Regions from separate parts of the Micromonospora sp. CPCC 205546 genome, predicted to be linked through region 2. Evidence: riboswitches for the same ligand, from Rfam matches in the RefSeq annotation. Region 2 holds a riboswitch; each other region holds the start of a gene.

What was found. Region 2 has a riboswitch for cyclic di-AMP ahead of V6U77_RS21410 (C39 family peptidase). Riboswitches for the same ligand answer to the same signal wherever they lie in the genome.
Region 1: it holds a riboswitch for cyclic di-AMP, as region 2 does, so the genes downstream of both, V6U77_RS02585 (C40 family peptidase) here and V6U77_RS21410 (C39 family peptidase) in region 2, are expected to answer to the same signal.
Region 3: it holds a riboswitch for cyclic di-AMP, as region 2 does, so the genes downstream of both, V6U77_RS04290 (coiled-coil domain-containing protein) here and V6U77_RS21410 (C39 family peptidase) in region 2, are expected to answer to the same signal.

What each region holds. Positions count from the first base shown of each region.
Region 1 is NZ_JBAKHL010000004.1:120,378-123,888, forward strand. It holds gene V6U77_RS02580 (N-acetylmuramoyl-L-alanine amidase) at 1-892, opposite strand, end outside; cyclic di-AMP (ydaO/yuaA leader) riboswitch at 1,131-1,265, shown strand; gene V6U77_RS02585 (C40 family peptidase) at 1,278-2,318, shown strand; gene dcd (dCTP deaminase) at 2,373-2,951, opposite strand; gene V6U77_RS02595 (pyridoxamine 5'-phosphate oxidase family protein) at 3,030-3,511, shown strand, end outside.
Region 2 is NZ_JBAKHL010000049.1:2,556-6,066, forward strand. It holds gene V6U77_RS21400 (MFS transporter) at 1-146, shown strand, start outside; gene V6U77_RS21405 (alpha/beta fold hydrolase) at 193-936, opposite strand; gene V6U77_RS21410 (C39 family peptidase) at 1,041-1,904, opposite strand; cyclic di-AMP (ydaO/yuaA leader) riboswitch at 2,148-2,287, opposite strand; gene V6U77_RS21415 (acyltransferase family protein) at 2,613-3,511, opposite strand, start outside.
Region 3 is NZ_JBAKHL010000005.1:104,863-108,373, forward strand. It holds gene V6U77_RS04285 (YibE/F family protein) at 1-924, shown strand, start outside; cyclic di-AMP (ydaO/yuaA leader) riboswitch at 1,091-1,221, shown strand; gene V6U77_RS04290 (coiled-coil domain-containing protein) at 1,226-2,242, shown strand; gene V6U77_RS04295 (carbonic anhydrase) at 2,311-3,063, opposite strand; gene V6U77_RS04300 (helix-turn-helix transcriptional regulator) at 3,274-3,511, shown strand, end outside.

The DNA of each region.
Region 1 (3,511 bases), on a different contig from region 2:
ACTCGATCTTCTGCTGGGTGGGACGGTTCCCCAGGTCGTGGTTGCCGTAGTCGCCCAGGGTGGGGCCGTAGTTCTCGTACGGCGCCGGGATCCACTCGCAGGAGATGTCGCTCGGGCACTCCAGCCCGTCGGGCCGGGTGAGCTTGCGCAGGCGCAGCCGGTCGAGCCAGGAGCGTTGCGGCTGGACCGCGCTGCCGGCCAGCGTGACCCGCTGCCCGTCGTCGGTCAGCCGGCTGTCGCCGGTGGCGATGGTGGCGTACACCTCGTTGGCGAAGGCCGCCGCGGCGTCGGCGCTGTCCGCGCCGGAGTACCGGGCCACCGCGCCGTACCAGGCCGCCGGGTCGGTGCCGGCGCCGACGGGGGCGCCGATCTCCTTCTGGTACGCGGCCAGCAGCGCCGCGCCGCCCCGGATGTTCGCCGCGACGTCCGTCCGCAGCGACTCCTCGCTGGCACCCGTCAGTTCGGCGGCGGCGTCGACGGTCCGCAGCGCGGCCTCGGCCGGCGGCGCGGTGGCCGGCGGCTCGTGGGCCTCGGCCAGGGACGGGCGGGAGTCGTCGCCGCGCGGGTCCTCGGTGCCCTCGTCGTGGTGGGTGCCGCCGGAGAGGGCGGCGACGTGCTCGGCGTCGGTGAGGTGCATCGGTCCGTAGCCGCCGCTGGTGCTCGGCGTGCCGGCGTTGGTGTCCCAGCGGGACTGCAGGTAGGAGACCCCGAGCAGGACGCTCTCCGGCACGCCGTACTCGGCCGCGGCGGCGGCGTACTGCTGCTGCCGGTCGGTCGCCGACGCTGCTGCGGCGGCGGGTCCTGCGGCGGTGAGCGGCGTCGCCGCCAGGGCGGCGGCCACGGCGGCGGCCAGCAGGACGCGTCTGCTCCTCGATGTCGCTGACAGGTGCATCAGACCCCCAGTTCGGGCGGGCAAAGGTGGGGTCACCTTCGCCCCGTTCGCCGCCTCTGGTCAATACCTTTCCGTCAGACACTTCACGAGGAAGGAAATCTTCGTTGCCCGGGTTGCGGATCCGCCCGACGTGGATGAGTACGGAGTGTCACCGCGCCCAGGGTTGCGGATAGATAACGGTCGTCTCTACTCTGGTCATTCGTCGGCCGGTGACAATCCGTCCAACCAGGGCGGTGACGGTCCGACACCGCCGAGTCGCTCGCGAGCGAGCCGGGGACCCAGGTACCCCGGGGTGAATCCGCAGTCCCTGCGGTAGGGCGTCCCTTCCCGCCCGAACCCGTCAGCTAACCCGGTAGGCGGTACGGAAGAAGGAGTACTGAGCCCGGTGGCACACCATGCCCCGCGGCCACCGTCGGACCGGTCGGCCCTCGCCGACCCGACGACGGCTGCGCCGCGCCCACGCTGGAACCGCTGCACCACCGCCCTCGCCGCCCTCGCCGCGTTCGCCGTCGTCCTGACCGGCGGAGCCACGGCGGTCCACGCCGAACCGACGGTCGCCGAGATCGAGCGGCAGATCGACGAGGACTGGAACAAGCTCGAGCCGATCATCGAACGGCACAACGCCACCCGGCAGGACCTGGCCGCCAGGCGGAAGCAGGCCGACGCGCTCGCCGCGCAGATCGGGCCGCTGGAGAAGCAGGTCGACCAGGCGATGGAGAAGGTGGGCGCGCTGGCCGCCCGCGCCTACAAGGGCGAGAACGTCTCCGCCGTCAACGCCCTGCTGGGCAGCCGCTCGCCGAGCGAGATGCTCGGGCAGCTCGAACTGCTCGACCGGTTCGCCCAGCACCAGCAGCAGGACGTGCGGCAGGTCGCCGAGCTGCGCGACCGGCTGGCCGCGAAGAAGGCGCCGCTGGACGAGATGGTCGTCCAGCTCAGCCGCACCGAGGCCCAGCTCGCGGCGAAGAAGAAGCAGATCAACGCCGAGATCGACCGGTTGCAGAAGCTGCGGCTGCGGGTCTACGGCAACGGCGGTGGCGGGCCGCTGCGCCCCGCGCCCTGCCCGGCCAGCTACCCCGGCGGCGGGGCCGGCACCGCCGTGAAGTTCGCCTGCGCCCAGATCGGCAAGCCCTACGTCTGGGGCGCCGAGGGGCCGAACTCGTACGACTGCTCCGGCCTGATGCTCGCCGCCTGGGCGAAGGCCGGGGTCTCGCTGCCGCACAACGCCGCGCAGCAGCGGCGGGCGACCGCGTCCGTCAGCCGGGGCGAGCTGCGCCCGGGCGACCTCGTCTTCTACTACAGCGACCTGCACCACGTCGGCATGTACGTCGGCGGGGGGTGGGTGGTGCACGCCTCCCGCGCCGGGGTGCCGATCAGGATGAAGAAGGTCGACGACGGCCCGATCCACAGCTACGGCCGGCCCGGCTGAGGTGCCGAGGAGGGCCCTTCGACGGCGGGGCCCTCCTTCACGCCCGGGAGCGGGTCAGCGCGTCGGCCAGGTGCGCCAGTGCTGCCAGGAGCGGCTCGGGGTCGGCCCGCGCTGCCCCTGGTAACGGGAGCCGTAGACGGCCGAGCCGTACGGGTGCTGCGCCGGCGACGAGAGCCGGAAGATGCAGAGCTGACCGATCTTCATGCCCGGCCAGAGGGTGATCGGCAGGTTGGCCACGTTGGAGAGTTCGAGGGTGACGTGACCGGAGAAGCCCGGGTCGATGAACCCCGCAGTGGAGTGGGTGAGCAGGCCGAGGCGGCCCAGTGAGCTCTTCCCCTCCAGCCGCCCGGCGAGCTGGTCGCCGAGCGAGATGACCTCCAGCGTCGAGGCGAGCACGAACTCGCCGGGGTGCAGCACGTAGGGCTCACCCGCCGGCACCTCGACCATCGACGTCAGGTCGTCCTGCTGCTGGGCGGGGTCGATGTGGGTGTAGAGGTGGTTGTTGAAGACCCGGAAGAGCTTGTCCAGGCGTACGTCGATGCTGGAGGGCTGCACCAGCGCCGGCTCGAACGGCTCCAGCGCGAGCGTTCCCGCCTCGATCTCGCGGGCCAGGTCGCGGTCGGAGAGCAGCATCCGCACACCTTAGCGAGCCACGCGCGTGACCTGCGTGTCGGAGTGCGTGTTCGTACAATTGTTCGATAGAATGCCCGCATGGCTTCCTGGTCCGAATTCGCCGCCGACGAGCCCCGCCTCGCCGATGGGATCCGCCTTCTCATGCAGCAGTACGGGCCGGGCTTCGGCTACCTGGCCACCGTCCGCGCCGACGGTGGGCCCCGGGTGCACCCGGTCTCCCCGGTGATCACCGACGAGGGGCTCTTCTGCTTCGTCGTCGACTCGCCCAAGCGGCGCGACCTGGAGCGCGACGGCCGCTACGCGCTGCACTCCTTCCCGCCGGAGGAGAGCGACGACGAGGCCTACGTCGCCGGTCACGCCCGGCCGGTGACCGACCCGGCCCGGGTCGCCCGGCTGGCCCACAGCCACCGGGCCGCGCCGCAGGTCGACTGGCAGGTCTTCGAGTTCACCGTGGACGTGGCGATGCTGGCCCGTCGCGAGGCCGGCGTCCCGGGCGGCGCCGGCGAGTGGCACGGTCGGCCCGCCGTGCAGGTGTGGCTCGATCCCCGTGCGGCCGCCGC
Region 2 (3,511 bases):
CCTGGCTGGCACTCGCCCTCCTCGCTGCGGGGTCCGCCGTCGCGATCACGGCGATCCGGCCACCACGCGTCCGGGACCAGGGCGGGACCGGGCACGGGGAGGTGCCCGCCGCGCGCCCCGAGGCACCGGCGACTGCCGGCTCTTGATCGTCGGCCACGTCCCCCGCGGCGCGGCCCCGGGATGGCAGACGGATCAGCGGTAGGGGTCGACGAGGTCCAGGACCGCCTCGGGGGCCTCGACGTGGGCGTTGTGCCCGAGGCCGGGCAGGGTGGCGACCGGCACGCCCAGCTCCTTGAGCTGCGCGTCGGTGACCATGGGATCGCGCTCGCCGCGGGCCAGCAGCACGGGCACGTCGGTCGCCGCCAGCAGGGCGGGCAGGTCCGGCGCCCCCACGCCGAACGCGGCCGGGTCCATCGCCAGCCGCCAGCGCCCGTCGGCCTGCCGCAGCCCGGCCTGCACGACGGGATGGTCCGGGGCGAGGAGGCCGGTCAGGCCGGCCACCCGCAGGTAGCGGCGGGCCGCCTCGTCGCGGCTGGCGAACCAGGTCACCGGCCGGGCCGCCAGCTCCCCCGCCTTCGCCAGCTCCGCCGGCGACCAGACGGCCTTGATGCCGATGCCGACCACGGCGTCGACGAGCAGTCCGGCGTCGCGGGCGGCCAGCGCCAGCCCGACCACCCCGCCGAGAGAGTGTCCCAGCACGACGAGCCGATCCTCCGCCGCCAGCCCGGCGGCGATCCGCGCGGCCAGCCCCGGGAACGAGTATTCCGGCAGCGGCGGCGACCAGCCGTGGCCGGCGAGGTCCGGCGCCAGCCACCGCCCCGCCCATCGACGCTCCAGCAGCGGCGCCCAGGGCAGCCACACGTCGCCGGTCGTGCCCATGCCGTGCAGCAGCAGGAGCACCCGCCGGCCGTCCCGGTCACCCGATCCATCGACCATGAGGCGCAGTGTGCCACCCGGTTGCCGCCCGAGCGAGGGACGTGACCCGGACACGACATCGGGCGCCGGCCCCCCGGTGGGGGAGCCGGCGCCCGACGCGTCGCTCAGGCGGAGTAGCCGCGGGTCGCGGCCCAGTTCGCCAGGGCGATGGTGCTGATCCAGTACGACGCGCTCGCCGGGTTCGCCGAGTCGGCGATCTTCACCAGCCGGCCCTCGTCCTTGTAGCCGACCACGGCGATGTAGTGGCCGCCGGGGAACGAGTGCCAGCCGCCGGCGGTGTCCGTCGCGCTGCCGGCGACGTTCACCACGACGCCCCGCCCGTCGCCGATGGCCGCGACGACGTCGGCCTGCAGCCGGTCCATCTGGGCCGGGGTCGCGGCGCCGCCGGGGATCGTCCGGGTCCGGTACGGGTCGCCCGGCACCGCCGCGTTCAACACGCGGGTGGTGTCCTGGGCCGAGTCGGTGCCCAGCTGGTCGGTGCCCAGCTGGGCGCCGAGGGCGTCCTGGCTGCGCGCGATGCCGGCCGCGCTGAGGGCGTGCCGGACGGCCGCCGGACCGCAGTTGTAGAAGGTGGTCTGGGCCTGGTAGTCGTAGTCCAGGGTCTTGGCGGCCGGAGGCTTCGGCCGCTCCGGCTTGCGGGTCAGGTCCGGGTCGGGGGCGGCGCTGGACGCCCTGGCCGAGGGGGCGGCGCTGGAGGCCGCCGGAGCGGCGGTGGACGGGACGGCGGCGGATGGGACGGCAGCGGACGGGGCCGTCGCGATCCGGGCCTGACCGCGCGAGGCGGCGGTGTCGTCGCGCGGTTCGGACGCGGCGACCGGGGCCTGCGCGGCGGCGGGGGCCTCGTCGGCCCCGGCCAGCAGCGCGCCCGTGCCCGACGCCAGCACGAGCGCCGCGGCGGACGCCACCGCCAGCTGGTACGGGCGCTCGGACGTGAGGCGGCGCAGGTGCCGCTTGAGGTGGTGCTTCACGGTTCTTCCTCCACGGGCTCGGGGGTGAGCGGCCGTCGATCCGCGCCGAGGGCAGGGCGGACCGGCCCCGCGGACGGGTGTCCGGGCGGGCGGTGGGCCACTCAGGGGATGCGCCCGGCAGGCCGGGCGACGGACGGTGACCGGTGGGTCAGCTCGTGGCCGGAGGGCGGACGAGCACGGGCACCGCGGCGCCGTGGAGACGGCGGGACAGCGGGGGGACGGGTGGGTGCTGCACGAGGATGGAGCTCCTTCCGACGCCGCCGACCGGGTTAGCTGACGGATTCGGGCGGGAAGAACGCCCTACCACGGGCCGCGGGCCCACGGATTCACCCCATGAAGCACTGGGTCCCCGGTTCGTATTCACGATTAGGCGGGTCGGCGCGGCGTCGCCTCTTGCGATCGGTTACCGCACCGGACGCGCCGACATTACTGGCCGGTCCACGGCCTGCCAAACCACTCCCACCTGCTTAAACATCGATCTGCGGCCCAGTTTTGCGGCACCCTGGCACTGACGCGACTCAATGGGACGACGGTATCCAGCGGAGCTTCGAGGCGGCAACGGGACGACCCGGCGCAGACGCCCACGCGACACCGGGCGGAAATGGGCCCCGCCGCGCCGAATGACGCTTTCCCCGCAGCGTGACCGGCGTCACCATGTCCGTTCGGCCGACCCGCCCTCGCCGACGCGGACGTTTTCGTACGGGGGCGTCAACGCGAGTCGACGTACTCGGTCCGATGCTCGGCCCGGTCGTCGCCCGTCCGGGGCCGCGGCACCGCGTCGCGACGCTGCCCCGGGGCCACGGTGGCGTCCATCGCGCGGGGCGCGGCCGTCCGGCGCGGGGTGAGCAGCCGCATCAGCGGAGTCTCGACGAACCGGTGCACCAGCCCGGCGAGGGCCAGGTTGACCAGCAGGAACCCGAGCACCACCGTCAGCCCCCACCAGCCGCTGAACCCGACTCCCCAGTCCCCGGTGAAGCGCAGCACGCTGATCATCACGAGCACGTGCACCAGATAGAAGGCGAAGGAGACCTCACCGAGCCAGACCATCGGCCGGGAACGCCACGGCGAGCGTCGCCCGCGCACGTCCGCGTCCGCGGCGGCGGTGATGACCAGGATGTACGCCACCGAGAGCAGCGCCGCCCACAACTCGGCGCGCACCCACTGCGCCGCGACGACCCAGGTGGCCACGAAGACCAGGCTGGCCACCGGCAGACCCGGCCCCCGCCACCGGCCGCGCCGCATCAGCTCGGCGGCGGCCACGCCCATCCAGAACTCCAGCGACCGTACGGGCGGGAAGATCTGCGTGAACCACCAGCGGCTCTCCTCGGGCGCCAGGGCCTGTGCCGGCCAGAGCGCGAGGATCAGCAGCGGCACCGCCACCACGACGCTCCACAGCGCCCAGGGCCGGGCCCGGCGGATCAGCGGCAGCGCCAGCGGCAGGCAGAGGTAGAAGAAGAACTCGCAGGACAGCGACCAGCTGACCGTGTTGATGCTGTAGAAGTGGCCCGGCCGGGGGTCCCATGCCTGCAGGAGGAACAGGTTCTCCAGCGCCACGCCGCCGTCCACCGGGTCGGCGAACCAGGCGGCGACCGCCAGGGCCAGCGCCC
Region 3 (3,511 bases), on a different contig from region 2:
CAGCGCGGCAAGCCGCTGATCTGGCTGGTCGCGCTCTTCGCGGCCGCCATCGTCGCCTTCGGACGGTGGCGCGGGCTGGCCGCGCTGGCCGGCCTGGCGGCGAGCTTCGCCATCCTGCTGACCTTCGTGCTGCCCGGCATCAGCGCCGGGAGCCCGCCGCTGCTGGTCGCGGTCGTCGGCGCCGCCCTGATCATGTTCGTGGTGCTCTACCTGACCCACGGCGTGACCGCGCAGACCTCGGTCGCCGTGCTCGGCACGCTGGGCAGCCTGGTGCTGACCGGCGTCCTCGGCACGATCGCCACCGCCGCGACCCACCTGACCGGGTTCGGCAGCGAGGACGCCACCACGCTGTCGATGTACCAGGCCGACGTCGACCTGCACGGGCTGCTGCTGGCCGGGATCATCATCGGCTCCCTCGGCGTGCTCGACGACGTCACGGTGACCCAGGCGGCCACCGTCACCGAGCTGGCGCACGCCAACCCGGGGCTGTCCCGCGTCCAGCTCTACCGGGCGGCGACCCGGGTCGGTCGGGCCCACATCGCCTCGACGGTGAACACCATCGTGCTGGCGTACGCCGGCGCCTCACTGCCGGTGCTGCTCCTGCTGACCGCCGACTCGCGGGCGGTGACCCAACTGCTCACCACCGAGTTCCTGGCCCAGGAGATCGTCCGCAGCGCGGTCGCCACCCTGGGCCTGATCGCCGCCGTGCCGCTGACCACCGGGCTGGCGGCCCTCGTGACCACGGCCGGCCGACGCGGCGGGGACGCCACCGACCGCGGGGCGCCACCGACCGCGCCGGCGCCCCGACCCGCGGCCGACCGCACCGAGGCGCTGGAGGCGCTCAGCGGGCCCCGCGCCGCCGACACGCCGTCCGCCGCTCCCGGGTGGTCCGGCCGGAACGGAGACACGGACACCGCATGGTGACACTCCTCAACGTGACCGGACAGGACGTCCGGCCTGATAAACGCGTCACTGATCACCGTCCGCCATTACGAAATAACGCATTTAGTCGGCTTAGGGACGTAGATCCCCGGGAGTGCTCTCGGGTAACCTCGCTGCCGGTCACCGCCGAAGGCGCGCAGCGGCGCCTGCGGTGCCGCCGCCCAATCGCCACCAGGCGAGCCGGGAACCCAGGTACGTGGGGTGAATCCGCGACAGCGGTAGGGGCCACTTCCGCCCCGAACCCGTCAGCTAACCCGGTCGGCGGTCGACGGAAGGGAAAACTGTGACGGCACCCCTACGCCGCTGGTTGACGCCCGTGGTGGCCGTGTTCGCCGCCCTGGCGGTCTTCGCCGGGCCCCTCCCGGCGGCGGCCGCGCCCACCCCACCCCAGCCCTCCGGGCACGGTGACGACGAGCCCAAGCTGCTCGACGACCTGATCGAGGCCCGGAACCGCTCCTACGTGCAGGCCAAGGCGAAGCTGGCGAAGTCCAAGAAGCGCCAGCTCGAACTGGCCCTGGAGGTCGACCGGGCGCAGGCCGAGCTGAACGCCCTGGCCCCGCAGGTCAGCCAGATCGCCGCCCAGTCCTACCGGACCGGGCGGATCGGCGCGGTGTCGATGCTGCTGGACACCGCCAGCCCCGACTCGTTCGTCCGCCGCGCCGCCGCCCTCGACGAGCTCAACCTGGTCAACTCCAAGAAGCTCGCCGAGGTGAACGCGGTCAAGGACCGCGCCGAGCAGGCCAAGCTGGCGCTCGACGCCGAGGTCCGCGAGCAGCAGAAGCTGACGAACGAGATGGCCCGCGGCAAGCGCGAGGCGGAGAAGGCGCTCGCGCTGGTGGGCGGCAGGGGGCTGACCAGCGGCAAGGTGGTCGCCACCTCGCCGGTGGCCCGGATGGCACCGGGTCGCACGGCTGACGGCGACTGGAAGCCGCTGTCGGCCACGGAGGCCGATCCCACCACCTCCGGCCGGATCACCGCGCGCACCCTGCACATGTACAAGGAGGTCAAGCGGGCCGGGTTCAACCGGTTCGTCGGCTGCTACCGCCCCGGCGGGCCGTACGAGCACCCGAAGGGCCGGGCCTGCGACTGGTCGCTGCAACGCAGCGGCTTCTCCCCCTGGCACAACGACGACACCTACATGTACGGCAACAACCTGACCGCCTTCCTGGTCCGCAACGCCGACCGGCTCGGCATCTACTACGTCATCTGGAACCGGCAGATCTGGTTCCCGGCGACCGGCTGGAGTTCCTACAGCGGCCCGTCGAACCACACCGACCACGTCCACGTGTCACTGCTCTAGCCGGGACCACACGCACACAGAGGGCCGCCCCGCCGAACGCGGGAGCGGCCCTCTGTCGTCGTACGGGATCAGGCGAGCGCGGCGCTGGCCGCCGGCTCCGGCTCGTCGACCGCACGGGCGGGCTCCGCGGCCACCGTCCGCACCTCGCCGGCGGTCAGCCGGTACGACATGCCGACCACCCCGCACCGACCGGCCGCCACCGCCGCGGCGAGCACGGCGGAGCGGTCCAGCATCGCCTCGACGGTGTACGCGATGTGGATGTCGACGATCCCGTCGATGTCCTCGACGCCCTCGGCGGAGGCCCGGCGCAGGCTGGGCACCACGGCGTCCACCACGGCGCACAGGTGCCCGACCGGCGCGGTGCCGGTGGCGTCCGCCGCGCGTGCGGCCTGCACGGCCCCGCAGGAGTCGTGCCCGAGCACCACCACCAGCGGCGTGCCCAGGACCGTGACGGCGTACTCGACGCTGCCCAGCACCTCGGGGCCGATGGTGTGCCCGGCGGTGCGGACGACGAAGAGGTCACCGAGGCCCCGGTCGAAGATGATCTCGGCGGCGAGCCGGGAGTCGGAGCAGCCGACGATGACCGCGAAGGGGTGCTGCCCGTCGGCGACCGCGGCGCGGTGCCCGGCGTCCTGGTTGGGGTGGCGCGGGGCGCCGGTCACGAACCGCCGGTTGCCGGCTTGCAGCTCGGCGAGCGCCTGCCCGGGACTCGCGGGAACGACGGACACGGCCCCGACGTCGGCCGGGGCGACGCCCGTGATCGACGCCCGAAGCGCCCGCTCCGGGCCCGGTTGAGTGCCTGGCGATCCGGGACGACTCATCTGACACCACGCTCCCGCACATGAACGGCCTGGTCACCCGGGCCGACGCTGGACGCGGGCTGCCACCACCGTCACACGCACCGCAAGGTACGTCAAGATATGCGTGATATGCATTTCATGTGTTCGGCAGCCCCGGTACGGCGGAAGTCCGGCCCCGGCGCGCCCCGGGCCACGAGGGCGCGGCGCAAAACACGAGACCGGGGCCATACGATGACGGGCATGGCGACGACTGGGGAGACGGGGAGCACCCGCAACTGGACGTTCCTCACCAACCACGGACACGTGCTGCTCGCCATCGCCCGCAACCCCACCGCCCGGCTCCGTGACCTCGCCGACGAGGTGGGCGTCACCGAGCGGGCCGCCCAGGCGATCGTCGCCGATCTTGAGGCCGGCGGCTACCTGCACCGCACCCGGGTCGGCCGACGCAACGAGTACACCCTCAACCACG